Regions from separate parts of the Lysinibacillus louembei genome, predicted to be linked through region 1. Evidence: riboswitches for the same ligand, from Rfam matches in the RefSeq annotation. Region 1 holds a riboswitch; the other holds the start of a gene.
What was found. A riboswitch is a leader RNA that binds a small molecule or an ion and turns the genes downstream of it on or off. The one in region 1 is predicted to bind FMN.
Positions count from the first base shown of each region.

Region 2: another riboswitch for FMN. It lies ahead of ribD (bifunctional diaminohydroxyphosphoribosylaminopyrimidine deaminase/5-amino-6-(5-phosphoribosylamino)uracil reductase RibD); the one in region 1 lies ahead of R6U77_RS18080 (ECF transporter S component).

Region 1 is NZ_CP137624.1:3,600,838-3,616,132, reverse strand. Features, by position in the region: gene R6U77_RS18125 (RNA-guided endonuclease InsQ/TnpB family protein) at 1-201, shown strand, start outside; gene R6U77_RS18120 (pseudouridine synthase) at 362-1,096, shown strand; gene resA (thiol-disulfide oxidoreductase ResA) at 1,186-1,722, shown strand; gene resB (cytochrome c biogenesis protein ResB) at 1,734-3,377, shown strand; gene ccsB (c-type cytochrome biogenesis protein CcsB) at 3,374-4,612, shown strand; gene R6U77_RS18100 (response regulator transcription factor) at 4,773-5,489, shown strand; gene R6U77_RS18095 (ATP-binding protein) at 5,482-7,254, shown strand; gene R6U77_RS18090 (RNA polymerase sigma factor SigX) at 7,466-7,993, shown strand; gene R6U77_RS18085 (hypothetical protein) at 7,993-9,153, shown strand; FMN riboswitch at 9,361-9,537, shown strand; gene R6U77_RS18080 (ECF transporter S component) at 9,790-10,374, shown strand; gene R6U77_RS18075 (GNAT family N-acetyltransferase) at 10,430-10,879, shown strand; gene R6U77_RS18070 (ABC transporter substrate-binding protein) at 10,893-12,569, opposite strand; gene R6U77_RS18065 (MFS transporter) at 12,660-13,850, shown strand; gene R6U77_RS18060 (Y-family DNA polymerase) at 13,928-15,181, shown strand; gene R6U77_RS18055 (YolD-like family protein) at 15,256-15,295, shown strand, end outside.
Region 2 is NZ_CP137624.1:2,737,845-2,753,139, forward strand. Features, by position in the region: gene R6U77_RS13620 (PepSY-associated TM helix domain-containing protein) at 1-688, shown strand, start outside; gene R6U77_RS13625 (FixH family protein) at 707-1,177, shown strand; gene yhfH (protein YhfH) at 1,261-1,386, opposite strand; FMN riboswitch at 1,940-2,058, shown strand; FMN riboswitch at 2,141-2,259, shown strand; FMN riboswitch at 2,343-2,459, shown strand; FMN riboswitch at 2,543-2,659, shown strand; gene ribD (bifunctional diaminohydroxyphosphoribosylaminopyrimidine deaminase/5-amino-6-(5-phosphoribosylamino)uracil reductase RibD) at 2,757-3,782, shown strand; gene ribE (riboflavin synthase) at 3,792-4,424, shown strand; gene R6U77_RS13645 (bifunctional 3,4-dihydroxy-2-butanone-4-phosphate synthase/GTP cyclohydrolase II) at 4,437-5,624, shown strand; gene ribH (6,7-dimethyl-8-ribityllumazine synthase) at 5,639-6,103, shown strand; gene R6U77_RS13655 (hypothetical protein) at 6,276-6,560, opposite strand; gene R6U77_RS13660 (EMC6 family protein) at 6,807-7,415, opposite strand; gene nusB (transcription antitermination factor NusB) at 7,625-8,008, shown strand; gene folD (bifunctional methylenetetrahydrofolate dehydrogenase/methenyltetrahydrofolate cyclohydrolase FolD) at 8,068-8,922, shown strand; gene xseA (exodeoxyribonuclease VII large subunit) at 9,020-10,369, shown strand; gene xseB (exodeoxyribonuclease VII small subunit) at 10,373-10,600, shown strand; gene R6U77_RS13685 (polyprenyl synthetase family protein) at 10,604-11,479, shown strand; gene dxs (1-deoxy-D-xylulose-5-phosphate synthase) at 11,627-13,528, shown strand; gene R6U77_RS13695 (TlyA family RNA methyltransferase) at 13,525-14,349, shown strand; gene ahrC (transcriptional regulator AhrC/ArgR) at 14,483-14,932, shown strand; gene recN (DNA repair protein RecN) at 14,945-15,295, shown strand, end outside.

The sequences.
Region 1 (15,295 bases):
TACAAGTGTGAAAAGTATGGCATTGAATTTGTCGAAGCGGATAAGTGGTATCCATCGTCTAAAAGGTGTTCAAGTTGTGGCAATAGTAAGCGTAATTTAAAGCTATCTGACCGTATGTACCATTGTGAAACATGTGGGCATACACAAAATCGAGATTTAAATGCGAGTATCAACTTGGCACAATATGAATTGGCAACGTAACACAAAAACGAACTTGTCAATATGTAGGATGCGTTGTATCCGAATTTACGTCTGTGGAGTGTCTTATCAAGCGAGAGTAGCCTTGGCAAAATCGGACACGAGGAAGCAGAAATGAAACGGAATTTATAGATTTTTATAGATTTTCGGCAACGGTGATCTTATGGAACGATTACAAAAAGTGATTGCTTACGCGGGTGTAGCATCTCGCCGCAAAGCAGAGCAGCTAATTGTAGAAGGTAAAGTAAAGGTAAATGGTAAGGTGGTAAAGGAGCTTGGGACGAAGGTGTCGAACTCCGATACAATTGAGGTAGAGGGCGTCAAGCTGGAGAAAGAAGATAAAGTGTATTTTCTTTTATATAAGCCAAAGGGCTATATTTCTGCAGTAACAGATGATAAAGGACGCAAAACGGTAACGGATATTTTTAAAAAGCACGTGCATCAGCGTATTTTCCCAGTAGGGCGCTTAGATTATGATACGACAGGCTTGCTGTTATTAACAAATGATGGGGAATTTTCTTATTCATTAACACATCCTAAATTTAAAATTGATAAAACGTATGTGGCACGTGTGAAAGGCGTACCAACAATTGATGGCTTGAAAAAGCTACAGCGTGGTATTAAATTGGAAGATGGCAAGACAGCGCCAGCAAAAGTTAGCATGATGTCATTTGATGAGCAGGCGGGCAAAGCGATTTGTGAAATTACGATTCATGAAGGAAGAAATCGCCAAGTGCGTAGAATGTTTGAGGCAATTGGAACACCTGTTGTCAAGCTGAAGCGAGAGCGCTTTGCATTTTTAGATTTAACAGGCTTAAGCCCAGGAGAATACCGTGAATTAACAAAGCATGAAGTGAAATTATTACGCGTATTAGCAGAAACAGGTAAAATTGATTAACAAAGATTCATAATTCCTTCAAAACTGTTAACGAAATAAAAAAATATTCTTTGCTATAATAGGATTTGTGCGAGGAGGGTTTTACACAAATGGAGAAGAAGAAAAAGCGATCAATTGTGCGTGGTATTATTTTAAGTGTACTACTCGTTGCAATTGTTTATACAGTTTATACAACAGCAACAAAGGACAAAGTGCAAATTTTGAAAGAAGGGTCGACAGCCCCTGACTTTGAGCTTGTTGGTTTAAACGGTGAGACGTACCGTTTATCAGATTTTAAAGGAAAAGGTGTATTTTTAAATTTTTGGGGTACTTGGTGTGAGCCTTGTGAGCGAGAAATGCCTGCAATGGATCGTCAATATAAGGAATTTAAAGACCAAGGTGTCGAGCTATTAGCAATTAACCTGAAACAATCTGATTTTGAAGTGCAAAGTTTCATTTCCAACCTAGGTGTGAATTTCCCAGTTGCTATTGATAAAACAAGAAGCGTGCAAAGAGCGTATAACGTCGGTGTTGCACTGCCAGCAACTGTATTAATTACACCAGAGGGGAAAGTGAAAAAAATTATTACCGGTGAAATGAAGGAGACAGCAATCGCTTCATATATGGAATCCATTAAACCGGAATAGGAGTTTGTCAAATGGAAAAAATCATTTGTACTTGTAAACATGAAAATCCAGTCGGTACAACGCTTTGTGAAAGATGTGGGCGACCTTTAACGACAGAGGAGCAAGACAAAGCGGTATTAGATATGCGCTATGATGGCGTTGCCATTCGCTCTAAAACGCATAATAAATCGATTATCGATAAAATCTGGAATTTCTTCTCTAGCGTTAAAGTTGGCGTTACACTAATTATTATTACGTTAATTGCAGCATCAATCGGAACCATTTTTCCACAAGAGTTTGCAGTAAATGTTGCAACAGAGGCTGAAAGAGCAAAATATTATACAGATATGTATGGTGCGATTGGAACGCTTTATTACAACTTAGGGCTAGCTGATTTATATTCATCATGGTGGTTTCAAACTATCGTTGGTATGCTAGCCGTTTCGATTATTGTTGCGAGTATTGACCGTGGCATTCCATTACATCGCTCATTAACAAATCAACGAGTGAAGCGCCATATCGGCTTTATGAAGCGTCAGCGTATTGTCGCGGAAGGACAACCCTCTGAGCAGGCGGATAAAACGCTTGATTTAATTGAGGAAGAGATGAAGAAGCTAAAATATAAAGTGCGCCGTGAAAACAATGCATTATTTGCAGAAAAAGGACGTTTTTCACGCTACGGCCCTTATGTAAATCACGTTGGATTAATTGTATTTTTAGGTGCGGTTATGCTGCGTCTAGTACCAGGCTTTTACGTTGATACATCGATATGGTTACGTGAAGGTGAAATGGTTGCAGTAGATGGTATGGAAGGTTATTTCCTCTACAATGATAAATTTATTTTAGAAACATATGATAACGACCCAAGAGGTGAGCAATTGCGTCAAGGTGTCAATGTTGTCGCAAAAAATTACCAAACAAATGTCAAGCTATATAAGCAAAAAGAAGGTGCCGTACCAGGGCAAACTTCTGATTTAGAGGAATTACAATCATATGAGATTCGTGTAAATCACCCATTAAAACAGGATGGTTATTCGATTTTCCAAATGGACTATCGCTTAAATGAATTAAAGACGATGCATTTCGAGCTACAAAACAAGGCAACGGAGGAATTTTTAGGTCAAGTGAGTATCGATTTAACAGCACCACAAAAGGAATATGTGATTGATGATCAAACAAAGGTGCAAATTGTTACTTATTTACCAGATTTCTCAGGCTTTAAGGATGGTGTGCCACAAACAGCTTCACCATATCCGGAAAACCCAGCATTTATTTTCCGCATGTTTACACCCGAAACACCAGAGGGAGAAACAAGCTTTGTAGCGATTCGTGAAACATTAGAGCCGCTAGGAGAGAATCAATATAAAATGAAGTTTTCAAATGTAGATACGCGTAATGTATCTGGCTTAACAATTCGTAAAGATACAACGATTCCAATTTTATTTATTGGTGGTATTATCTTTATGATAGGTGTTGTGATGGGCTCATATTGGAATCATCGTCGTCTATGGGTAGAGCAGCTAGAAGATGGCTCTATTCGACTTGCTGCGCATGCAAATAAAAACTGGTTCAGCATGAAAAAGGATTTAGATGCTGTGACAGCCTATGCACATTTGCCACAATATGTAGATCAAGTAGAGAAAGAACAGGAAAAGGAAGGTGACAACACCTTATGAGTTTACTTCAATTAAGTGGTTACTTATTATTTACAGCGTTTATTTGTTATTTAATTGCCCTTGTATTATTTGGTGGGGCGATTAAGCCAACAAAAGTAGCAAATGCACCTGCATCTGCTGAAAAATGGGGTAAGCTAGCAATTACGGTAACGATTATTGGGTTTATCGCTAATCTAGGCTATTTTATTTTACGCTGGATTTATACAGGACATGCACCTGTAAGTAATATGTTTGAGTTTACAACAGCGTTTGGGATGTTTGTTATTGCTGCATTTATCGTTAGCTATTTCATGTATCGTGTAGCAGCGCTTGGGGTTGTTGCATTACCAATTGCTATTTTAATTATTGGCTATGCTGCAATGTTCCCACGAGAAGTGAGCCCATTAGTGCCTTCACTACAAAGTCACTGGTTAACGATTCATGTGATAACAGCTGCAATGAGTCAGGCGGTATTAGCACTTAGTGCTGTAGCAGGCTTAGTTTATTTATTAAAGCATGTTGATGTGAAAAAAGCTTCAAAGGAACGTTTTTGCTTAGAGGCTGTTATGTTTTCTTTAGTTCTTGTAATAGGTTTTATTGTGTCTTCTGTTACATTTAGCGCAATGGGCTATAGTGCAACATATCAATATGTAGATAAAGAAGGTAGAACAGGCGTTGTAGAATACCATAATCCAGCTCTTTTTGGGATGAATGAGTATATAGAAGTGAAAGCAGTAGATCCAGATGCGAAGCAAAAAGTATATGAGCCTGTTGTAGAGGCTGAGCAATCATTCCAACCATTGGTAGAGATGCCAGCAATTATTAATGCAAAAAAATTAACAACGGTTGTTTATTCTGTTTTATTCGGTACAGTGATTTATTTACTTATTCGTTTAATTAGTCGCCGTTCTATTTCTGAGATGGTACAGCCACTTGTGCAAAAAGTAAATTCATCATTAGCGGATGAAATTGGTTATCGAGCAGTATTAATTGGCTTCCCGCTCTTTACACTTGGTGCCCTGATTTTTGCTATGATTTGGGCGCATGAGGCATGGAGTCGCTTCTGGGGCTGGGATCCGAAGGAAGTATGGGCCTTGATTACATGGCTATTCTATGCGGCATTTTTACATTTACGCCTATCAAAAGGCTGGGAAGGTAAAAAATCAGCATGGCTTGCTTTAATTGGCTTTGGAATTATTATGTTCAACTTAGTTGTTGTGAATCTAATTCTTGCTGGTTTACATTCATATGCTTAATTGAGCGTGGCTGTTAGAAAAGGATCATTTTCTAACAGCTTTTTTGTTTGCATCCTATTTGATATATGATGGAAGTTGCAAGAATATGCAAGTTCACTTTTCAATTTGGCACTGAAACGGTACAATAGAAGATGTAGAAAGTAGGAAAGGGGATACACTAGTGTCTGAAAATATTTCTGTATTAGTAGTAGATGATGAAGATCGTATTCGCCGTCTATTAAAAATGTACTTAGAGCGTGAAGGATATATTGTAGATGAGGCTGAAAATGGAGAAGAGGCAGTTGAGAAAGCGTTTGAAAACGACTACCACTGTATTCTTTTAGATATTATGATGCCAGAAAAAGATGGTCTGCAAGTTTGTGAAGAAATTCGCGAAAAGAAAACAACGCCAATTATTTTACTGACAGCAAAGGGCGAGGAAGCGAATCGTGTACAAGGCTTTGAGCTAGGGGCAGATGATTATATTGTCAAGCCATTTAGTCCACGTGAAGTGGTGCTGCGCTTAAAGGCTATTTTACGACGCTCTGCTGCGTTTGCACCTGTTTCAAATAGTTCTACATCAAAGGATTTAGTCGTGTTCCCACATTTAACAATTGACCATGATGCACACCGTGTGACAGCGGACGGCGTAGAGGTAAATTTAACACCAAAGGAATATGAGCTGCTTTATTTTCTAGCGAAATCACCTGATAAAGTATTTGACCGTGAACAATTGCTCAAGGAAGTGTGGCACTATGACTTCTTCGGTGATTTACGTACCGTCGATACACATGTCAAGCGCCTACGTGAAAAATTGAACCGCGTTTCTGAAAGTGCAGCGAAAATGATTGTCACTGTTTGGGGCGTAGGCTACAAATTTGAGGTAGTGAATGAATAGAATATGGAATAGTATTGTCGGGAAGCTATGGGGAACCATATTGCTTCTCGTTTCCTTTGTATTATTTATTTTCACGGTATTTATGCTAGAGTTTTTAGAGAGCTATCATAGTACAAGAGCGGAAGAAACATTGCGTCAAACAGCATCAACAATTGCTAATATTGTGGAAAACGACCTAATTGATGATTCCCCATATGAAATTATTCGTAGCGTCTTGCATGAAGGTACAAATGCATTAATTGCCGAAAATCCTGATGGCACAGTTTATGCGATTCAGGAAGGGATGAACAAGGAAAGTATACAACAGCAAATTTTAAAAAATAAAGCATTCGAAAATATTTATGCAAGCAATAAACCCATTTTGCAGGATATGAGGCTACCATCACAAAAGGATGAAAATAAAACAGAGACGTATGTCGTGCTAGCTTTTCCGCTAAAGGGTGATGCTGCTCGACATGGTGCGGTATTTATTTATCAAAATCCAGATGCGATGCACGAGACGAGCAGAGAAACAACGAAAATTGTCTTTATTTCCGCGTTTATAGCCTTTGTTTTAACAACATTTTTTGCCTTTTTCTTATCGAGTCGTATTACATATCCTTTAAGAAAAATGCGAGAATATGCCTTCGAAATTGCAAAAGGTCGTTTTGATTCACAAGTGCCAACAACGCAAAATGATGAAATCGGACAGCTTGCAGTTGCCTTCAACCAAATGGGGCGCCAGTTAAAGCACCATTTAGAAGTTATTAACCAAGAGAAGGAGCAGCTATCAAGCATCTTAACCTCGATGACGGATGCGGTCATTACTTTTAATCGTGATCGTACAATTTTAGTAAGTAATCCACCAGCCGAGCGCCTTTTACAAAAATGGTTTGTGGCGAAGGGGGAGCAAAGCACGAAGCCAATTCCTCCTGAAATTTATCATATGCTAGATCATGTGCTTGATTTTGAAGATAAAATTGAAGAGGAAATTGAAATGGAGGGCTCCTATTACAGCATTACCATTAGCCCTCTTTATAGCGGTGAGCTTGTGCGCGGTGCGGTGGCAGTTATTCGCGATCAAACAGAGCAGCATCGCTTAGAAAAACTACGCTCCGATTTTATTGCCAATGTCTCGCATGAATTGCGCACGCCAATTGCCATGCTACAAGGCTACTCTGAAGCGATTTTAGATGGTGTAGTGATAGATGAAGATGAGCGCAATGAAATGATTAAAATTATTTATGATGAGTCGCAGCGTATGGGACGACTTGTCACAGATTTACTTGATTTAGCACGCATGGAGTCAGGTCATATGCGACTGTATAAAAATCTTGTACCACTTGTGCCAGTTTTGGAGCGTATGACGCAAAAATTTGCACAAGTTGCAAAGGAGAAGCATGTTGATTTACGCTTCATATCAGACATCGAGGAAGATGTTATGGTGAACATTGATGAGGACCGCATCGAGCAAGTGTTGACGAACTTAGTGGACAATGCACTGCGTCACACACCTATTGATGGTGCTGTTACGGTATCGGCATCATATGCTAAATCGTATGCCAAAATTGAAGTACGAGACACTGGGATTGGTATTCCAAAGGATGACCTACCATATGTGTTTGAGCGCTTTTATAAGGCGGACAAGGCGCGTACACGCTCAAAGGGTGGTACAGGTCTTGGCTTAGCTATTGCCCGAAATATCGTGGAAGCGCATAATGGAAATATTGCGGTTACAAGCGTTGAAAAAGAAGGAACTGCATTTACTTTTTATTTGCCGTTGTAATAGAATAAAAGGGTGTGGGAAGTCGAATTTTCCCGCACCCTTTATTTGAATTTAGCCTAGATTTGGACAGAGCAACTCGGCTTTATAACGTTGCGTCCTATAGTAACGAGTAAAGGGATTTGAATTGTATATATGAAATATTTACCAACGAATAAAATGAAACTTTTTTACTGCATGTACGACTAATTTTATGAGGATGGAGGTGGAATGGATGAAAGAATCCATTTTCCATCGATTGTATGATGAATATCACCAAGATGTATTCCAATTCTTAATTTATTTAGTGAAAAACAGATCTGTAGCGGAGGATCTTTCACAGGAAGTGTATATTCGAGTGCTAAGAGCTTACGACAAATTCGAAGGAAAAAGTTCTGAAAAAACATGGCTTTTTTCCATTGCGAAAAACGTCGCCATTGATTACTTTCGTAAAAACAATGTGCGTGAAAGGCATACGTTTGATGCATTTGAATGGGAGAGTGAGCAGCTCGTTTCACCTGTTCAAACACCAGAGCAGTTTGTAGAAATGAATGAAGATATGCGCCAGCTATTAGAGGCGCTTGAATTTTGTACAGGTGATCAAAAGATGGTCATCGTGATGCGCTATTTTCAAGATTTATCGATTGGTGAGACAGCTGACATTTTAAATTGGACAGAGAGCAAAGTGAAGACGACGCAGCATCGTGCAATTAAAGCATTGCGGGGTATTTTAGAGCAGCATGGAAAGGAGGTAAATTCGTAATGAATACGAAATGGGATGAAGAAAATATCGAGAAGCTTTTAAAGCAGGCACCAAAAATCCAAGACCACCGTTCCAAAGAAGAGGTTTTTGCAAAACTCCAACAAGCAGGTGCTTTTGAAGAGCAAGCGCCAACGATGTCAAGCAAGCGTCGTTCATATAAATGGATTTCTAGCATTGCTGTAGCAGCTATTGTAACATGTGGAGTTGGCATCTCAATGCTTGTGATGTCACCAGAGGAAAAGCAAGAAAAGGCAAACGATGTGGCAATGCAAAACGATAATAAGCAGGAAAGCTATAATGATGAAACTGCGGAGACGGAAGCAGATGCAACTACATTTGCAGCAGATAGTGCGACGACTACTCGTATGACCATACCAGATGAAACGTCACCTGTTTATGAAGATGCTGTAGGGGAAGGAGAGGTATTTACTGTCAGCTTAGCAGGAGCTGATGAGGTAAATGTCCCATCAGCCATCGTTATTCCGAAAGAAAAGCTTGTCGAGGATTTGGGCAAAGAAAAGCCTACACAAGTAGAGATGTATAAATACTATGCGCCAAAGCTTGATGAAGAAGGCTATGGCTTTGAAGAACAGCATCCAATAGAAGGTGAAATCATAGAAAATGAGCAAGAGCTTGTTGTGGCATTAGATAAGCCGACAAAGAAAAATATCGAGGCATTAAAGGAAACCTTCCCACAATACGAGGACATTATTTTAGATCAAAATGAAAGTACAAAAATAGAGCTATCAGCATTAACAGCTACGCAAAACTACAGCTATTATTTATTTACACAGCAAGATAAAAAATATTTTGTGCCACAACGGGAAGTAGCATATACGCATGTAGAAGAGGCCATTTTAGGCATGACAGGTCATGCAACGGAACAATATGCATCGGCTATTGTAGAAGGTGTTACATTTTCAGTGACTACCGCTGACCATGTTCATGTGAAATTTGACCAACCGCTTGATTTAGAGACAGTGGATTATACGCAGGCGAAGCAAATGCTAGAAGGCATTATGCTAACAGCTGCTGCGTTTAATCAGCAAGTTATTTTTGAAAATATTGTACAAACGACATGGGATCGCTTTGATTTCACACAGCCACAGCCGATACCTGTGGCGCCAAATGAATTACCACTTGATATCATACAGCCTTAGTGATAAGGCTGTATTTTTATATTTCGCAAATAAATTGGGAAAAAGCGCAGATAGTTGAGGAATTTCGCAGATAAGCTATGAAAAAGCGCAGATATCTTAGGGATTTTCGCAGATAAATCACAAAGAAAGCATAGATAACCAAGCAAAAAGGTTTACTTTTAAAAACTTTCTTTTATAATAGAAAGTGTAGTAACAAATTTTATATTGATTCATCTTCGGGGCAGGGTGTAATTCCCGACCGGCGGTAATTGAAATCGCAATCTCCGACCATTTACTTGGAGGACATTGCTTCAGCATTTCATGAGCCCGCGAGCCCGCTTTTGCGGTGCAGGATTTGGTGTGATTCCAAAGCCGACAGTATAGTCTGGATGGGAGAAGGTGAAGGCGCAGTCGTCATTTTTCGAAAATGTCGTATTTTGCTATACACAAGTCTACTTACTTAATAGGCTTATTTAAGTATCGCAATTTTCGACAAAGTAGCTTTGACATGATGCTTTTTAAGCATTGTCAAAATACGACTTCTTTTAAGCGTGCCTATTTCTCCCTTATACAATCATTGTATAAGGGTTTTTTCGTGAATGGCTGGACTGTCCTTTCTTCTTGCAAGAGTGAATCAGCAAAGAGGAGAGATTTTTTATGCGCAAGCAAAATTTGAAGTTACGTTCAACCGTAACAATCGCTATGTTGAGCAGCATCGCCTTTCTATTAATGATGCTCGATTTTCCATTACCATGGTTCCCAGTGTTCCTAAAAATTGATTTTAGTGATGTGCCAGCATTGATTGCGGCAATTACGATGGGACCAGTCGCTGGTATCATTGTAGAGTTGATTAAAAATATTCTAGACTGGCTATTTAAAGGCGCGCCAACGGGTGTACCAGTAGGACATATGGCAAACTTTGTAACAGGCATTCTATTTATTTTACCAACGTATTATTTTTATAAAAAATTCAAAACGATTCCTGGTTTAGCAGTAGGCTTAGCGGTAGGCACATTCGTTATGTCGATTGGCATGAGCATACTCAACTATTTCGTATTCCTACCAATGTATACGTATTTCCTAGGCTGGGGCTCATTCGATATGTATGAAACAATCGTTCTCGGTATTTTACCGTTCAATATTATTAAAGGTATCATTATTCTAACTGTTGCGATATTGTTATTCCGCACAATGAAAACATGGATTGACAAGCAGCAGTCAACCTATTTATCATTAAAATAAGCATTGAGCCGAGCTAATCAAATAGCTCGGCTTTTTTATAAGGAGAGAAACAAAAATGATTCGAATGCTAACAGCAAGTGAGCAATTACCAATGGATTTACTATTATTAGCAGATCCTTCTGAGGAAATTGTAACGGAGTATGTGCAGCGGGGGTTCTGCTATGTAGATGAGCGTGATGGAGAAATCGTCGGTGTATATGTGTTATTACCAACAAGACCACATACGATGGAGCTAGTGAATGTAGCAATAGATGAAAGGTGGCAGGGGCAAGGCATTGGCAAACAGCTTGTGCTTCATGCGATTGAACGTGCCAAAGCCATGCATTTTAAAACGATTCAGCTCGGCACAGGCAATTCAAGCGTTGACCAGCTAGCCCTTTATCAAAAATGTGGCTTCCGTATTGTCGGTGTCGATCGGGATTTCTTTCTTCAGCATTATGATGAGCCGATTTTTGAAAATGGTATTCAATGTATAGATATGATTCGGTTAGAGCTGTTGCTCTAAAGATCAATCTGCTTTAAGTATTTGTCGCTACAGACGAAATGACTGGAGGGGAAATTTTGCGATAATCTATTTTGCCATGCTGATCAAAATGGATATTATGAAACGGCAAATCCTCGCGCATATAAAAAACATGCTGACGATGTGTTAAAAATTTCAAAACACCAGCCTCAATTAAGCGCGCCTCTATTTCATAGAGCAATTGAATATCTTCATGCATCGCAGCTTGCTGTAGTAGCTTTTGTACATCCTGACTTCCTAGAAAAGAGCATACGGGGGAGCGTTCACTATTTAAGGCATGCAGCCAGCCTAGTAACGGATCTTCCCCAAGTGCAATGCCACCAACAAAAATATCATAATGCTGTACGCAATAATGAGCAGAGGCATTGACAGGCATCCATAATAGCTCATGTGAAATAGCATGCGCTGTTAAAAAGTCGCTTAAAATTTGTGCTTCCCGCATGTGATTCGCCTTAGGGCGGATTTGTTGGACACCGATCCGCAAATGGGGGAAGTCTAGCGATGGTAGTGGGCGAGCCTTTGGCTGAGCTCTACGATATGCTGGCAAAAAGCTCGTTGCAACAATTTCCCCCTCTTCGAATAAGCAGTAGTGATCCGCATCTATTGCTTCAAATAATGCGCGACGATACGTCTCATCCTGCAATGGTCCGCGTGTTGCATTGAATAAAATAAAATCCGCACCTTGCTCCTGAAAAGTCAATTTTTGTTGCGCAATATGTGTAGCAAAAGGCAGTGCACTAATGCCAAATTGTTGAATATTGGCTGTGAAAATAATATCGACATCATCCACCCAAGGGCGCGCCTGAAAATATTTTGGGAAAACAGATAGGCGCATATGTTGCTCATTATGCTCTGCAATGTAAAATGCCCCACAGCCTACAGGTATTCCTTCAGCTCCCTCCTCAATCCACTTGGCAGGTACAATTGAATAGCGAGCATTACATAGCATACGTGGCAGTAGCGCTTTAGGCTTTGTTAGCTCTATTGTAAAATGGTAAGGACTTGCTGCACTCAAATTTGCTTCAGGCAATAGCTTTTTAGTGCAAATCCGCTGTAAAGATGCAAGGACATCGTTACTTGTAAGCTTTGTACCATCATGAAAATAAATATCTTTTCGCAAGATAAATGTCCATGTTTTTGCATCATCGGTATGGTAGTCATAAACAAGATTTGGCTTTGCACGCGCTGTTTCTGCACAATAAACGAATAAGGACTCATGAATTTGGTTGTACAAATGCATATCATGGCGCGAATTGCCATTTAACGGATCATAATTGAGTGCGACATTCCAATAGGGATAGCGAAAAACATCACGTGCTTCTTCATTGGAAAAGCCATAACGCTGCTGTAACCAATTTTCTACTTGAGGATGTGATAGCACGTTGTATTGCTGTAACAATGTGTAGGCTTCTTTAAATTGCTGGTGCTGCCAATAATCATCGAATGCTAAATAAATAGCGTCTAGCTTTGTTAATCGTAAACATAGCCTAGGCTTTTTTCCACGTCCTTGTTCAGTCCGCCATGTCAGCCAACTACGCTCTTCGCATTTTTTTACAAGTACCTTTGCATAGCGTGTCGAGCAGCACCAAATTTGTGCAAGCTCTGCAATGGATGTTATGTGACTTTCCTCTACTTCAAAATGCTCATATAGTTTTAATAAATATCGAAACATAGCGCCTCCTAAAAGGTGAACAATAAAAAGAATATGCTCACTTTTTGTTCTTCTATTATCATTTTACACTAAAGAACAGGAGGTGTTTCGATGAATTTATATCGGAATCGCAATTTTTTAATATTATACATAGGAACAATTGCATCAACGGTTAGCTACCAGCTTTATCATTTTATTTTGCCACTATTTATTTATGATTTAACGAAGTCGGCCTTAGCGATGAGCACAATGCGGATAATGGATTTTTTACCAAATGTTTTATTAGGAATGCTAGCAGGGGTGCTTGTTGATCGAATAAACCGTAATAAAATGCTGAAATATGCAGGTTTTGTAAAAGTGATGCTTGCCACAATGTTAACAGTTGTTATTTTGCTAGATGCCGTTCAGCTTTGGCATATGTATGTGCTGGGCTTTTTCATAGCAACGGTGAGCTATACGTTTGGCAATGCGCAGCATGCTATTGTACCACAGCTCTTTGACAAAGCTCTTATGACGGAAATTCAAGAAAAGCTTTCATTTGTCAGTACGCTACTGTCTATTTTAGGTCCATCACTTGTAGGAATGCTGCTGATTTTTATTGCCTATGATTATTTATTTATCGTTTATGCCGGGGCATTGATAATTATTTGGCTTAGCGTGTTCTTTTTAGACGAAACAGTCACACCTGAGCGATTGAATAAGCAATCTATTTGGGCAGATATGAAGGAAGGTTTTATCGAGCTATTTGGCAATAAAACATTGTTTTATCCAACTATGTCTATTTTATTTGCGAATTTAGCAACAAGCTTTATTCTCGGAGTGCTCGCTTTTTATGTTGTCGATGTATTAGGACAAACGAAAGAGCAGCTAGGCTTTATGTATTCGATTGCGGCGATAGGGGGGCTTATTGGGGCAAAGCTGCTACAACCGCTACGCAAAAAATGGACACGTGGCAAAATATTTACGGTGATTTATTTAATGGATAGTGTTGCATTGCTGTTCTTCTTTTTCGCGACAACATGGTGGCAGCTCAGCATATTGCTGGCAGCTCGCACATGTACAAGCGTTATGATCAACATTATTTATTTCGCGATTCGTCAAGAGTCGACTCCGAATCATTTATTGGGGCGTGTGGCGGGTACATCTTCAATGTTGATGAAGCTCGCATTGCCAGCAGGTTTGTTTATTGGCGGATTATGGGCGGAAATGCTACCAATTCCTTATATTTTCCTTTTATCGGCATGTATTGTGTTGGTCATTTTTATAGTGTTGACAAAACAGCGCTTTACCTTAGTGGAATAACATCCTACATTTACCACTTGCAAAATCAAACGAATGTTCTTAAAATAAGAACAAACGTTCCTTTGGAGGCGAGTGAAATGTATGAGCATTATCCGAATCGACCAATTGTTTGTATTGATATGAAGTGTTTTTATGCTAGCTGTATCGCGATGTTAGAAGGGCTTGATGTGATGCAGGAGCCGATTGCGATTGTTGGCAATTTGACACAAAAAGGTAGCATTGTATTGGCGGCATCTCCTCCAATGAAGGAGCGCTTTCATATTCAAACTGGTAGCAGGCGTTATGACATACCGAATCATCCAAGTATTAAGCTGTTTGAACCAAAAATGCAGTTCTTTTTAGAAATGTCTGTAGCGATTACGAGGCTATTGTTGCAATTTGTTCCGCGTGAGGCGATTTATGTGTATAGCGTGGACGAAAGCTTTATTGACTTAACGGGAACAGAGCGTTTATGGGGAGAGCCAGAAGAGACTGCAAAAGCGATTCGTCGAGCTATTTATGATCAGTTTCGTATCCCTTCTGCTATTGGGATAGGACCGAATATGTTAATGGCAAAGCTAGCGCTTGATATTGAGGCGAAGACAACAGGCTTTGCCAAATGGACTTATCAAGATGTGCCGCAGAAGCTATGGCCCGTTGCACCTCTTTCGAAAATGTGGGGCATTGGACGACGTATGGAGTATGCTTTAAATCAAAAAGGAATTTTTAGTGTGGGTGATTTAGCACATACCGATTTAGCGATGTTAGAAAGGGAATTTGGTGTTATTGGCAATCAACTGTATTATCATGCATGGGGCATAGATTTATCCACATTTGAAGCACCAAATACAAAGGAGCCGATGAGCTTTGGGAAAGGGCAAATGCTCATGCAAGATTATCATACACAAGAGGAAATTTTAATTGTTTTACTTGAAATGTGTGAGGATGTAGCAAGAAGAGCACGAATGGCTGGATATGTTGTGCAAACAGTAGCACTAGGTGTTTCATATAGTCGGGCGGCAATGGAAAAGAATTTTTATCGTATGAAAACGATAGAGGAGCCAACGAATGAAACGATGAAACTGTATGAAGCATGCAAGGAGCTGTTCACCATTCATTTTGCACAACAGCCTGTGCGCCAGCTTTCGGTCCGCTTATCGAATATACGCCCACATAGGGGGATTCAGCTTGATTTATTTGATGAGCAAAAGGAGCAACGACAAAAACTGGGTTATACGATGGATGCCATTCGAGAGCGCTTCGGAGCAGCCTCTTTATTGCGTGCTGTTTCCTTTACAGAGAGTGGCACAGCACGGCAGCGAGAACAACTTGTCGGCGGGCATTTAGCTTGAATCCGCAGAAATTAGAGGTCTGCATATACAATTCAAAATCCTGACGCATAATTGACAGTAAAGGAGTGGGTGAAATGTTGCGTGATCGAGGCAATATTAAATGGTCTGCGATGA
Region 2 (15,295 bases), 860 kb from region 1:
TACTAATTTCCAAAATATCGTGACGAATACAGGTATAGGCTACCCACCATCTATTTGGACAGGGAGTGCTCCAGCATCTATTACCAAAACAAAGGAAATCGCAGAGGTTCCGTGGGCTGCTGAAAATTTAGATGTACCCACATCGACCATACTAGACTATAAAGTAGTGTCAATTGATCATTTGATAGAAATTGCAGAGAGTAAAAGCATTGATCCTAGTTATACAATTTATATTCCTCAAACAAAAGAAGGTGTGTATACATTTTCTGCTTTTCCAGCCAAGGTGCAAAATGAAGTAACCATGCATATTGACCAATATTCTGGTGCAGTATTAGCGGATTATCGCTATGATCATTACCGATTTATGGGGAAAATCATTGCATGGGGAATTACATTGCATAAAGGAACTCAATTTGGAATTGTGAATCAAATAATAGGGTTATTGGTGTGTATAGGAATTGTACTAACTGCAATAAGCGGGTTTTATTTATGGTTAAAACGAAAGCCTAGTAAAAAATTAGGTGCACCAATCGCTCCAAGTGCTAGTAAGATGAAGGGCTTTTTATGGATGCTAATTTTTATTGGAGTTGTTTTCCCTCTTGTGGGCATATCTCTAATCATTGTATGGGTAGTAGATTGGCTCATTATTCAACGTATCCCTGCTATGAAGCAATTTTTTAACGCCTAAATAAAAGGAGATTATTCAATGAATAAAATACAATTTTTGCTTATCATTTTATTAACGTGCTATATGATAAGTGCATGCTCAGCCAATCCTAATGCAAGTCAATTGTATAAGCAAGAAACCCCACTTGAAGCTGAAATCATCTTACCAGACCTCCTTGAACCAACAAAAGCTGTCACAATTAAGGTTAACCTTACACAAAATGGAGATGCGGTAGAGAATCCACAATATGTTCATTTAAAAATGTGGAAACAGGATGGAACCGTTACATATGGAATGACTGAAGCTTCAAATGATGGGAATGGTCAATTTAGTTTAAATATGGATTTTGAAAGTGAGGGGCTTTACTATATTCAAGTACATGCAAGTAATAACGATTCAATCATCACACCAACAAAGTTATTAATTGTAGGTGAGCTATCAGAAAGTGATAAACAAGCGTTAAAATCTAATGCTCCAATCATTGGAGGGGAATCAGGAGCACATCATTAATCCTCAAGCTTGACTACAGAAGAAAGCGATTTTGATATTTAAGAGAAAAAGCTGTCGGACATTGAACCGACAGCTTTTATGTATTAATGATTATTGCAATGCTCGCAGCTATGACTGTAGCACTCGCTTTGCTCTTCCATCTTTTTGCCACACTGTACACAAGTTTTCTCAGGTAAGTTTTTGAAAAATTCGACTACGTTTTCTAACATTTTCATTTCCTCCTCAACAGTAACTGTTATATATTTTTTATTTTATATTCGTATTGTATTATAACAGAGTATACGAGTCAACAGAATAATTAGAAAATTCGGTTATTTTATGTGTCAATTTTGTGACAAAGGAAAAGCCTGTCATTTGATGAGCTTTTGTGCACATATTATATTTTGGGAATTTTAATCTCCTTTATTTGTTATATGGTTCAACTTATTAGTTGATTCCATCTGATTAAGGGGATGTTTCATCTAGCAGCATGTGCCGCTATTACCAATTTCCTTCGATTGTTTAATGAGAACTACTACGAAGAAAATACGGTTGTTTTGTTGTCCGTATAAATGCTCCTTTTTATTAATGGTCATACTTCTTAGTCAATTTATTGTGACTGTGCAATATACAACTTAACTAGAATAATTTCTTTGAAGTAATATGGTTAGTGATGTTCATAATATGAAAATAGATTCTATTGAGAAAAGTGCAAGAGTTTTTTTGTTTGTCAAATGGCTAGATTTTTATTATTATTGCTGTATAATTAGATGCAATTATAAATATTACCTTCGGGGTCGGGTGTAAGTCCCAATCGGCGGTAAAGCCCGCGAGCTTTTTTAAAGCAGGATTCGGTGAAATTCCGAAGCCGACAGTAATAGTCTGGATGAGAGAAGGTAGGCAAAAAACTAGCCAAAACGCTAGTTTATTTGATGACGCCTTTTTTCAGACCTCACAAAAAATGTGGGGTTTTTTAATTGAATAACATGCCTTCGGGGTCGGGTGCAAGTCCCAATCGGCGGTAAAGCCCGCGAGCTTTTTTAAAGCAGGATTCGGTGAAATTCCGAAGCCGACAGTAATAGTCTGGATGAGAGAAGGTAGGCAAAAAACTAGCCCAAACGCTAGTTTATTTGATGATGCCTTTTTTCAGACCCCACAAAAAAATGTGGGGTTTTTTAATTGAATAACATGCCTTCGGGGTCGGGTGCAAGTCCCAATCGGCGGTAAAGCCCGCGAGCTTTTTAAGCAGGATTCGGTGAAATTCCGAAGCCGACAGTAATAGTCTGGATGAGAGAAGGTAGGCAAAAAACTAGCCCAAACGCTAGTTTATTTGATGATGCCTTTTTTCAGACCCCACAAAAAAATGTGGGGTTTTTTAATTGAATAGCATTCCTTCGGGGTCGGGTGTAAGTCCCAATCGGCGGTAAAGCCCGCGAGCTTTTTAAGCAGGATTCGGTGAAATTCCGAAGCCGACAGTAATAGTCTGGATGAGAGAAGGATTAGGCAAAAAACTAGCAAAAGTGCTGGTTTATTTAGCGATGCCTTCTCCGTAAAAGCCCCTTTTTTAGGAGGCTTTTTTAATTTAAAAGGAGGTGGCTGTATGAATGACGAGCAAGCAATGCAATTCGCTTTGAATTTAGCGAAATCAGGAAGTAATCAAACTTCTCCCAATCCGCTAGTTGGGTGTGTCATTACAAATAATCAGGAGGTTGTAGGCTTTGGCGCTCACCTTAAATCAGGTGAGGCACATGCGGAGATTAATGCATTAAAAATCGCGGGTGAGAAAGCTAAAGGGGCGAATGTTTATGTGACGCTGGAGCCCTGTAGCCATGTTGGACGAACTGGTCCCTGTGTTGAGGCGCTTATAAAAGCACAGGTAGCCCATGTATTTATTGCAACGCTTGACCCAAATCCACTTATAGCTGGAAGTGGTGCTCGAAGGCTAGAGGAGGCAGGCATTACAGTAAGTATTGGATTATGTGAAGATGGGGCAAAAGCGATTAATGAAGCATTTTTCTACTACATTGTACATCGTTTACCTTATGTTACGTTGAAGCAAGCCATTTCGATAGACGGTAAAATTAACGCCGAGAAAGGGCAGCGAACGGCAATTACAGGTAAGGAGGTTCAGAAGGATGTTCATTATGCTCGCTCCATACATGATGCTATTTTGGTTGGTTCAAACACTGTTTGTATTGACAACCCAAGCTTAACAAATCGGCTTAGCTCTTCAAATAAACAACCAATTCGAGTTGTTATGGACCGAGATGGAAAGGTTCCGAGTGCAGCAAAAGTCTTTAACGATAAAATGGCTCAAACTTGGCTTTTTACATCAAAGGCTCGGAACTTGTCAGGCGTTCGTACCTTTGTAATAGAGGATTGTTCCTTGCGAAATATTTTAAGGACGCTAGCGGATGAAGGCATTATGACATTATACGTTGAGGCAGGCAGCCAAATGGCGGATGTCTTTTTACAACAACGATTTGTACAAAAAATGATTATATATATTGCGCCGAAGCTATTAGGTTCTGGGGCACTTTCGATGGCAACATTGCAGGAGGAATTTATTTTTACTGACGTTGAAAAAATAGGTGAGGCCATTAAATTAACAATGACAATGAAATGAGGTGAGCATTTGTTTACAGGGATTATTGAGGAGCTAGGCACGATTAAGCAAATGACAAAAGGGCAAGAATCAATTGTTTTTACGATTGGTGCTCGAAAAATAATGCAAGATTTGAAGGTCGGCGATAGCATCGCAGTGAATGGTGTATGTTTAACTGTCACAAGCTTCACTAGCACGAACTTCACAGCTGATGTTATGCCTGAGACGATACGTGCAACATCACTTGCACAATTACAAGTAGGAGCCTCTGTAAATTTAGAGCGTGCTATGATTGCCAATGGTCGATTTGGAGGTCATTTTGTATCAGGGCATATTGATGAAGTAGGGGTTATTTTACGTAAACGTTCATTTGCAAATGCGGTTTATTTTGATATAAAAGTTTCTCATGAAGCAAGTGCTTTATGTATACCGCGTGGGTCAATCGCTATTGATGGAATTAGCTTAACAATTTTTGATTTACAAAAAGAGATTGTTACGGTTTCAATTATTCCGCATACATTTGGGGAGACAACGCTTGGCTTTAAACGTGAAGGTGATACTGTCAATATCGAAACAGATTTGCTAGGCAAGTATATTGCTAAACAATTAAAAGTAAGATCAAATACATTAACAGAAGACTTTTTACGACAACATGGATTTTAAAGGTGGGCTAAAATGTTTAACACAATAGAAGAAGCGATTGCTGACTTAAAACAAGGGAAAATAGTTATCGTTGTTGATGATGAAAATCGTGAAAATGAAGGTGATTTTGTTGTATTAGCTGAATATGTAACGCCTGAAGTCATTAATTTTATGGCGACATATGGGAAAGGGCTGATTTGTACTCCAATTAGCTCACAAATTGCACATTCACTTAGCTTAGAGCCAATGGTTCAATTTAATACAGACAATCATCAAACAGCATTTACAGTAAGTATTGATTATATGGATACTACTACGGGAATTAGTGCATTTCAAAGAGCATTGACGATTGAAAAAATGCTAGATGATAATGTGCAGCCACAGCATTTTCGCCGACCAGGTCATGTTTTTCCGTTAATTGCAAAGGAAAATGGCGTTCTTGTAAGACCTGGGCATACAGAGGCTACAGTTGATTTAGCGATGCTTTGTGGAAGCAAGCAAGCAGGGGTTATTTGTGAAATTATGAATGAGGATGGTACGATGGCTCGATTACCTCAATTGAAAGAAATAGCTGAAAAATTTAATATGAAGCTCATTACAATCGAAAGCTTAATCCGATACCGTCTTGAAAAAGAGAAGGTCGTCTCTCGTGAAGCGAAAATTCAGCTACCAACACATTATGGTGAATTTATAATGATTGGTTATACGAATTTCATCGACTCTAAAGAGCATGTTGCAATTGTTAAAGGAAATCTACAACAAGCAGAAGCACCACTAATTCGCATTCACTCTGAGTGTTTAACAGGTGATATTTTTAGCTCGAAACGCTGTGATTGTGGAGCACAGTTACAAGCGGCACTTGCTAAAATTGAGCAGGAAGGAGAAGGGGCAATTCTTTATATGCGGCAGGAAGGACGAGGAATTGGCTTATTAAATAAGTTAAAAGCATATGAATTGCAGGAGCAAGGCTACGATACAGTAGAGGCGAATGAAATGCTTGGCTTTCCTAGCGAGCTACGCGACTACAGTTTATGCGCACAGATGCTGCGAGATTTAGGAGTTACACATATCCGTTTAATGACGAATAACCCAGATAAGGTAGCCCAGCTTGAACGGTACGATATAACTGTTGTGGAACGTGTACCTCTTGTTGCTGGTTTAGTAGAAGAAAATACTCATTATATGAATACAAAAAAAGAAAAAATGGCTCATTTATTATAGAGGAGGAATTAATGATGGTAAAAACATTTGAAGCGCAGCTAGTAGGTACAGGATTAAAAATAGGTATTGTTGTTGGACGTTTTAACGAGTTTATTAATGATAAATTATTAGCAGGTGCGATTGACGGTTTAAAGCGTCATGGCGTAGAGGAAAATGCCATTGACATTGCTTGGGTGCCAGGAGCTTTTGAAGTACCTTTTATAGCAAAAAAGATGGCAGAATCACAAAAATATGATGCTGTTATTGGACTTGGTACAGTTATTCGTGGCGCAACAACGCACTATGATTACGTATGTAACGAATCAGCAAAAGGAATTGCCAATGTAGGCTTACAAACAGGAGTGCCAACCATTTTTGGAATCGTTACAACTGAAACAATTGAACAAGCAATTGAACGAGCAGGAACGAAAGCAGGGAATAAAGGTTACGATGCTGCTGTAGCTGCAATAGAAATGGCAAATTTAACAAAAATGTTTTAAGATATTTTAATTTTCTATTGGAATTTAACTGTTAGAGGTAAATGTGTGAAGAGGAGTGATAACAAATCAATATTATCACTCCCTACTCTATTAAAAAATAAAAGTGTCAAATGAAAACGAACTGTTTTCCCTCGATTGCTTTCAAAATTATCCTATCAGATTTGGTAGAAAGCTATGGAGAAGTTTCTAAACGCTCTCCTATTTGCTGTAAATACAATGTATATTTAACGAGCACAATTGGAATTGCCGTGAAAATGCATGTGATGAGAAGGATAGGTATTGTGAAGTAGGCTGCGTCATAAAGTCGTGTGTAGCCAAAGCTAATTGCTACGAAGAATAGTAGAAAAATAATCGTTGGAACACGTGGCAGTAGGAAGCTTAATAATCCTCCAGTTATCATTAAAACCATCACTAAAATAAAAAATGCCCAGTGGTTAATTAAAAAAAGCAATAACATAAATGACAATCCTCCTTTACCTATTAATTAGTATATTCACAGTAAGGACAGGCCATACGTAGAAAAAAACCACTTGTTTTGTCATTTCATTGTCTTATTTAGTAGAAAGATGATGGGTGTGGGTCACGATGAGCGAAAACTTCAATTTGATGAGCGAATTTGGGCGGTGGTTGAGCGAAAATGTAACTCCGTTGAGCGAATCGGGATTTTAGAATTATAAAAAAAGATTTGAAAAAGTGGATCATATCACTTTTCCAAATCTTTAAAGAAATGCACATTCACATAACGTTGAACACCACGTGCTAAATCAATGGCTTGCTGCTTTTTCTCCTCATAATGTGGTGATTGTTCATTGAACGCAATGATTGCTTCTACAACAGCCTGTTGCCATGCTGGTTTGAGAGGGATTTGTCTTGCTTGCTGGTGGTCGCCTTGCAATGCGTAAAGTGTTGCAATACAGTATTGCCCTAAAGGCTTGTTGGCAATTGTCTGAATTTCCTGCATTGCTAGTATGTAATTCTTTGACAAAAGTGCGCGATGCATTTTATATGTCGCTTGCATGACAGGTGATTTGTACTTTTTTAAAATAGCGTCGATTGCTTCAAGCTGTGATTCAGCGGAACCGTTACCAACTTCAAATGCATAGCGATAAACAGGCTGCTTTTGATTTTTTTCTAAAAATTTGTGGATTCTATCCATGTTTTTAGAGAATTGTATTGTATACAAAATATAGCCGAGGCTCATAAATGCTAGTATGAAAAGCACTATAATCATGAGGTGAGTGGATAAACCGAATATACCACTAACGATGCCTATTATAATAGCAGCTGTGAACATAAAAATCATATAAGACATAAGATGGCTCCTTTCAGTCATCCTATTTTAGCAAAGAAATCCAAACTTTAGCAACAAGAAAAATAAAAGCGTTTTCAAATTTTAAAATTTGCAACAAGCTGTGCTACGACAGGGAAATTATGCTATGATAAGACGTGATATTATCTTGAATAAATGTATTCAACTAAGATAAAGCCGCTATATATTGAATAATGAAGGAGTTTTTTATCATGAAGCGACATGATGCACGTCAAAAAGCTGTGCAAGTGCTATTTCAACTAGATAGTACCGACTTACCACTTGAAGAGGCGATGGAGCACGTTTTAGAGGATCAGTCATCAGATGCTTTCTTTGAGCAATTAGTGCGAGGAACAATTGAGCAAAAAGAGCAAATTGATGCGACGCTGAGCGACAAACTAGAAAATTGGACATTAAGCCGTCTACCAAAAATTGAACGAACTGTATTACGTCTAGCTGTTTATGAATTGTTATTTACACCAGATACGCCGAATCGTGTTGTATTAAACGAAGCGATCGAGCTTTGTAAAGTATTTGGTGATGAAAAATCAAGCAAATTTGTCAATGGTGTGCTTTCGAAATTTACAGAACAATAATTGAGGCGTCATGAGCGTCAATCAGACAATTAATAGAGTGAATTGGGAGGAATTGTAGTATGTCAAGTGCAATTATTAATGGAAAAGAAATCGGTCAAGAAATTCGAGGCTCTGTAGCGAAACAAGTGGAGGAGCTAAAGGCTAAGGGCGTTACACCTGGTTTAGCCGTTGTATTAGTAGGAAATAATCCTGCCTCGAAAACATATGTGACGAATAAGCAAAAATCGTGTGAAGCAATCGGCATGTATTCAGAGTTAATCACTTTGCCAGAAACGATTTCAGAACAACAGCTACTTGAGCATATTCGTGAGTTAAACGAGCGTAACGATATTCATGGTATCCTTGTGCAGCTACCATTGCCAAAGCATATTAATGAAGATTCAGTTATCGCGACAATTTCTCCAGACAAAGATGTGGATGGTTTTGCGCCAATTAGCGTAGGAAAAATGATGCTTGGGCAAGAAACTTATTTACCATGCACACCTTATGGAGTTATGAAATTATTGGAGCATAGCGGTATTGAAGTCGCTGGGAAGCATGCGGTGATCGTTGGACGTAGTCATATTGTTGGCAAGCCAATGGGACAGCTATTGTTACAAAAAGATGCGACGGTTACATATACGCACTCTAAAACACCTGACTTACCGTCATTTACAAAGCAAGCAGATATTTTAATTGCAGCTGTTGGTCGTGCAAATTTCATTACAGCTGAACATGTAAAAGAAGGTGCTGTTGTCATTGATGTTGGCATTAATCGTGATGAGGACAATCATTTATGTGGAGATGTTGATTTTGCAGCAGTAGATGGTATTGCCTCACATATTACACCAGTGCCAGGGGGCGTTGGTCCAATGACGATTACGATGCTACTAGCAAATACGGTACAAGCAGCAGCGAAAACAGTTCAGCCGTAAAAGCGCAAGGAGCCGTCTCAAAATGACTTTTCAGATGGCTCCTTTTTAGTATGTTTCAAGTTAAACTGAACAAGGTAAAGAAAGGGGAGATGGCGCTTTGAGCAACTCTTCTTATTTAACTGTCAAAGCATTGACAAAATATATTAAAAGAAAATTTGATGCTGATCCTCATTTACGTGAAGTGTATGTAAAAGGAGAGCTCTCTAACGTAAAAATGCATAGCTCTGGCCACATTTATTTTACATTAAAAGATGATGCTGCCCGCATTCAAGCAACGATGTTTCGCACGGCAGCAGCAAAGCTCGCATTTAAGCCAGAGGAAGGCATGATGGTTTATATTCGTGGGGATGTCAACGTTTACGAAACGGCAGGTATTTATCAGTTGTATGTACAAACAATGGAGCCAGACGGTATTGGGGGCTTATTTATCGCCTTTCAACAGCTGAAGGAAACTTTACAAAGGGAAGGCTTATTCAATCCGAATTTTAAGCAAGCAATCCCGCCCTTTCCGAAAGCAATTGGCGTGTTGACAGCGACGACAGGTGCAGCAATTCGGGATATTTGCACAACGATTCAACGTCGCTATCCACAGGCGGAAATATGCATCTATCCAACGCTTGTGCAAGGAGCAGGTGCAGCCGCAAATATTGCCAAAAACATTCAATTAGCCAATCGACATGCACAATGTGATGTGTTAATCGTAGGACGTGGCGGTGGCTCAATTGAGGATTTATGGGCTTTTAATGAAGAAATTGTAGCACGTGCAATTTTCGAAAGTCGCATTCCAATTATTAGTGCAGTTGGGCATGAGACCGATACGACAATTGCCGATTTTGTTGCTGATTTGCGCGCACCGACACCAACAGCAGCAGCGGAGCTTGCTGTGCCAAACCAGCATGAGCTAAAGGAGCGCATTACGACGAATGTGGCAAGGTTACAGCAAATTGTAACAGCGCAACTTCGCTTTGAAAGGAATCGTCTACAAAAGTATCAACAATCTTATCCGTTAGCAACGCCCGAAAAATTGTATCGTCCTTTTATTGAGCGCTTGGCACACACTGATATGAAATTGCAGCAAGCAATGCAAGTATATATGCTGAAAAAACGCAATGAGGCTGAAAAAACATTTGCTAAAATGCAGTTTTTCTCTCCTCAAAAATCAATCCAAATGGAGCAGCAAAAATTAGCACAATTGCATAATGAGCTAAATCGTGCTGTACAGCATCGTTTAAACGAGGGAAAATCACAGTTGCATTCAACAATACGCACACTTGCTGCTTTAAATCCGTTGGCGATGATGGAAAAAGGCTTTAATTTAACATATCGAGAAAACCAAGTTATCAAAGAGGCTGCACAGTTAGCGCTCGACGATGCAATTGAAATTCATTACCAAGATGGGATTGTTCGTGCGAAGGTGATGGACATTGAGCTACAGAAGGGGGAATGATGGATGGAAAATTTAACATTTGCACAGGCGATGACCGAATTAGAAGACATTGTCCGCAAGCTAGAGCAAGGCGAAGTGCCTTTAGAGGAAGCGATTGATTTATATAAAAAAGGAATGGAATATTCCAAGTTTTGCAATGATAAATTGCAGCATGCGGAGCAGCAATTAATTTCAATCGTTGATGAAAATGGGAATAAGCAGCCGTTTCAAGCGGGGAATGGAGAGAAGTAAAGCATGCAATTAACAACATTTATCGAAGCGCATACACCAGCTATTGAAAAGGAAATGGTGCATTTAGTTGAAAACATCGTAGCACCTACTATATTAAAGGATTCGATGCTATATTCATTAAATGCTGGCGGCAAAAGAATTCGTCCATTATTTGTTGCGGCTGTTTGTGATTATTTTCAAGTCGACATGGCACCGGCATATACAGTTGGGGCTTGCGTTGAAATGATTCACACGTATTCATTAATCCATGACGATTTACCATGTATGGATGATGATGCTTTGCGTCGAGGAAAGCCAACGAATCATGTCGTTTATGGCGAAGCGTTAGCAACGCTAGCAGGAGATGCGCTGAACACGTTGAGCTTCGGCATTTTAGCACGCATGCCGATTGCAGCTGATACAAAAATTGAATTAATTAATTTATTAAGCATTGCAGCAGGAGCAGAAGGCATGGTTGGTGGTCAGGTCTTGGATATGGACGGCGAAAAGCGCCAATTAAATTTACAGGAGCTTGAGCAGGTGCATGTCAATAAAACGGGTGCATTGCTGCGTTATAGCATTGAGTCAGGTGCCATTTTAGCGCGTGCGACAGCTGAAGAAAGAGTGGCACTAGTGGACTATGCACATCATATTGGCTTAGCATTCCAAATTCAAGATGATATTTTAGATATTGAAGGAACGTCTGAGCAGCTAGGGAAAACGGCGGGAAAAGATATTGCAAGCGAGAAAAGCACGTATCCTGCATTGTTAACATTAGATGGGGCAAAGGAAAAATTAAATGAGCATTTCGAATTAGCAATTGCTGCATTACAGCGCTTATCGAAAGATACGACACTACTCCACGAATTTGCAAACTATATTGTCAAACGCAATAAATAAATGGTACGATGTTTTGCGGGCTTTGAAGAAAGCAAATTGTCTGTCATTGTAGAAAAACAGCGTTTTTTATGACATGGGCAAAGGACACTGTTATAATAGAGAAATCACAATACGGTGAATATTTAAATGTAAAGGTGTGTGGATGAGGTGGATTTAACTAAAATAACTAATCCATCCTTTTTGAAAAATTTGAATCAGCAGCAGCTGGAAGCATTAGCTTCTGACATTCGCTCATTTCTAATAGAAAAGTGCTCTGTCACAGGAGGACATATTGGGCCGAATTTAGGTGTTGTAGAGCTAACAATTGCGTTGCATAAAACGTTTAATAGCCCAAAGGATAAATTTTTATGGGATGTAGGACATCAAGCATACGTTCATAAAATTTTAACAGGACGTGCTGGAGAGTTTGATACATTACGTCAATTTAAAGGTTTATGCGGTTTCCCAAAGCGTGTTGAAAGTGAGCATGATGAATGGGAAACAGGGCACAGCTCAACATCTTTATCAGCCGCGATGGGAATGGCTGCTGCTCGAGATATTAAAAAGGATAAAAATTATGTCATTCCAATTATCGGTGATGGTGCATTAACAGGTGGTATGGCATTAGAGGCATTAAATCATATCGGTCATGAAAAAACGAATATGATTGTCATTTTAAATGATAATGAAATGTCCATTGCACCAAATGTTGGTGCATTGCACAATGTGTTAGGTCGCCTGCGTACAGCAAAGGAATATTCAAAAGCGAAGGAAGAGCTTGAATCGTTAATGAATAAAATTCCTGTTGTCGGTGGGAAACTTGCACAAACGGCGGAAAAAGTGAAAGATAGCTTAAAATATTTAGTCGTATCTGGTGTCTTTTTCGAGGAGCTAGGCTTTAAATATTTAGGACCAATTGACGGTCATGATTTTGAAGCGCTTGAAAAAACATTAGACTATGCGAAAAAAGTAAAAGGTCCTGTGCTTGTACATGTCATTACAAAAAAGGGCAAGGGCTATAAGCCTGCCGAAGATGATACAGTTGGTACTTGGCATGGAACGGGCCCATATAAAATGGAGACAGGTGCTTTTGTGAAATCTGCTACAGCAGGTCCAGCATGGAGTAGCTTAATTGCTCAATCTGTTCATAAATGTATGGAAACAGATGAGCGCATTGTGGCGATTACGCCTGCTATGCCTGTCGGTTCGAAGCTAGAAAGCATTCAACGTGATTTCCCTGAACGCTTCTTTGATGTCGGCATTGCAGAGCAACATGCAGCGACGATGGCAGCAGGGTTAGCGACACAGGAAATGAAGCCATTTTTAGCGATTTACTCAACATTTTTACAGCGTGCATATGACCAAGTGTTACATGATATTGCAAGGCCAAACTTAAATGTCTTTATCGGTATTGACCGTGCAGGCTTAGTTGGTGCAGATGGTGAAACACACCAAGGCGTATTTGATATTGCCTTTTTACGTCATATCCCGAACATGGTGTTAATGATGCCAAAGGATGAGAATGAAGGGCAACATATGGTGAAAACAGCGCTTGAATATAATGATGGACCAATCGCGCTACGTTATCCACGTGGCAACGGTATTGGCGTGCCGCTTGATGAAGAAATGGTAGCGATTCCAATCGGTACGTGGGAAGTGTTACGTGAAGGAACAGATGCAGCCATTTTAACATTTGGTACAACGATTCCAATGGCGTTTGAAGCGGCAGAGGCATTAGCGCAGCAAGGTATAAGCGTGAAAATTGTTAACGCACGCTTTATTAAACCGTTAGATACAGCGATGCTACATGAGTTCATGCAAGAAAATATGCCAATTTTAACGATTGAAGAGGCTGTATTACAAGGTGGCTTCGGCAGTGCTGTGTTAGAGTTTGCTGCGAATCATCGTTATAGTACACTAATTGATCGTATCGGAATTCCAGATGAATTTATTGAGCATGGCAATGTAGACGAATTATTAGCGGAAATCGGTGTAACAGCTGAAGAGGCAGTACAGCGTATCGAAAAGCTTATCCAATTAAAGCAGCAGGAAAGTTTGAAAACTGTATGACAAAACAACCGAAAGAACGTGTAGATATTTTATTAGTGGAGCGTGGGCTTTGTGAAACGCGTGAAAAGGCGAAGCGCTCCATTATGGCTGGACTCGTTTATACAAACGAGGAGCGCATCGATAAGGCAGGCGAAAAAATTGCCGTTGATGCACCGCTGCAAGTGAAGGGGTCACAATTAAAATATGTCAGTCGTGGCGGGTTAAAGCTTGAAAAAGCACTTGAAGTATTTGAGCTATCGGTCGAAGGCAAATTAATGCTAGATATTGGTTCCTCAACGGGTGGTTTTACAGACTGTGCATTACAGAATGGAGCGCGTCATTGCTATGCATTAGACGTAGGCTCCAATCAGTTGGCTTGGAAAATCCGTTCAGATGAGCGTGTAACGGTCATGGAAAAAACAAATTTCCGTTATACAAAGCCTGAAGATTTAGTAGAAGGCTTGCCTGATTTTGCAACAATTGATGTATCCTTTATTTCCTTATCTTTAATATTACCTGTATTAAAAACGATTTTGCTACCTGGTGGCGATGTGATGGCTTTAGTAAAGCCGCAGTTTGAGGCTGGTAAAGAAAATGTTGGTAAAAAGGGTATTGTGCGTGATGCGAAAATTCATTTAGAGGTGTTGCAACAAACGGCACAAATGGCGACAAATGTTGGCTTTGTAGTAAAGGATGCCTCCTATTCACCAATTACCGGAGGAGAAGGGAATATTGAATTTTTATTCCATCTTGTTAATCCGCAAGATGGGCAAACAATTGAACCTTTCACTGATTTTGAGCAAATTGTCGCACAAGCTCACCATGAATTAAAGGGCACATAATGATGGGAATAGGTAGAGGCATCAATATGCGGTAGCATTTTGAGTTGTCTATGCCTATTTTTCTTGTACTTTTTTGGATGAAGTGGTAGTGTTATTAATACAAATACATAATTATTCATAAGAGGTGAGGAAATTGAATAAAGGTCAACGCCATATTCGAATTCGTGATATTATTACAAATAATGAAATTGAGACACAGGATGATTTAGTTATGCATTTAAAAAATGCGGGCTATAATGTAACGCAGGCAACCGTGTCACGCGATATTAAAGAGCTGCATCTTGTAAAAGTGCCAATGCAGGATGGTCGCTACAAATATAGCTTGCCCGCAGATCAGCGTTTTAATCCAATTCAAAAGCTGCGTCGTGCATTAGCGGATGCCTTTGTTAGTATTGATGGTGCGTCACATTTTTTAGTGGTCAAAGCGTTACCAGGGAATGCCAATGCTATCGCTTCCTTGCTTGATCATTTAGATTGGGACGAGCTATTAGGTACAATTTCTGGGGATGATACGATTTTACTTATTTGTCGAACAGAGGCAGATCGAGAAATGATTAAAGAGCGTTTATTAGATATGCTATAAGAGGTGGGTTTTTTGCTAAGAGAGATAAGTATTCGCAATTTTGCGATTATTGATGATTTAACAGTAAGCTTTGCGGATGGTTTAACTGTTTTAACAGGTGAAACGGGTGCTGGTAAGTCCATTATTATTGATGCCGTGCATTTACTTGCAGGTGGTCGTGCCTCACAGGAATTTATCCGTCATGGCGCAAGAAAAGCAGAACTTGGTGGTCTCTTTCATATTATGGATGATCACCATCCGGTTTTTGCAAAGCTTGATGAAGCTGGGATTGAATTTGAGGATGGCACCATTATTTTACGTCGTGATATTAATGATAACGGCAAAAGCGTTTGTCGCATTAATGGCAAGCTTGTTCCGACAAAT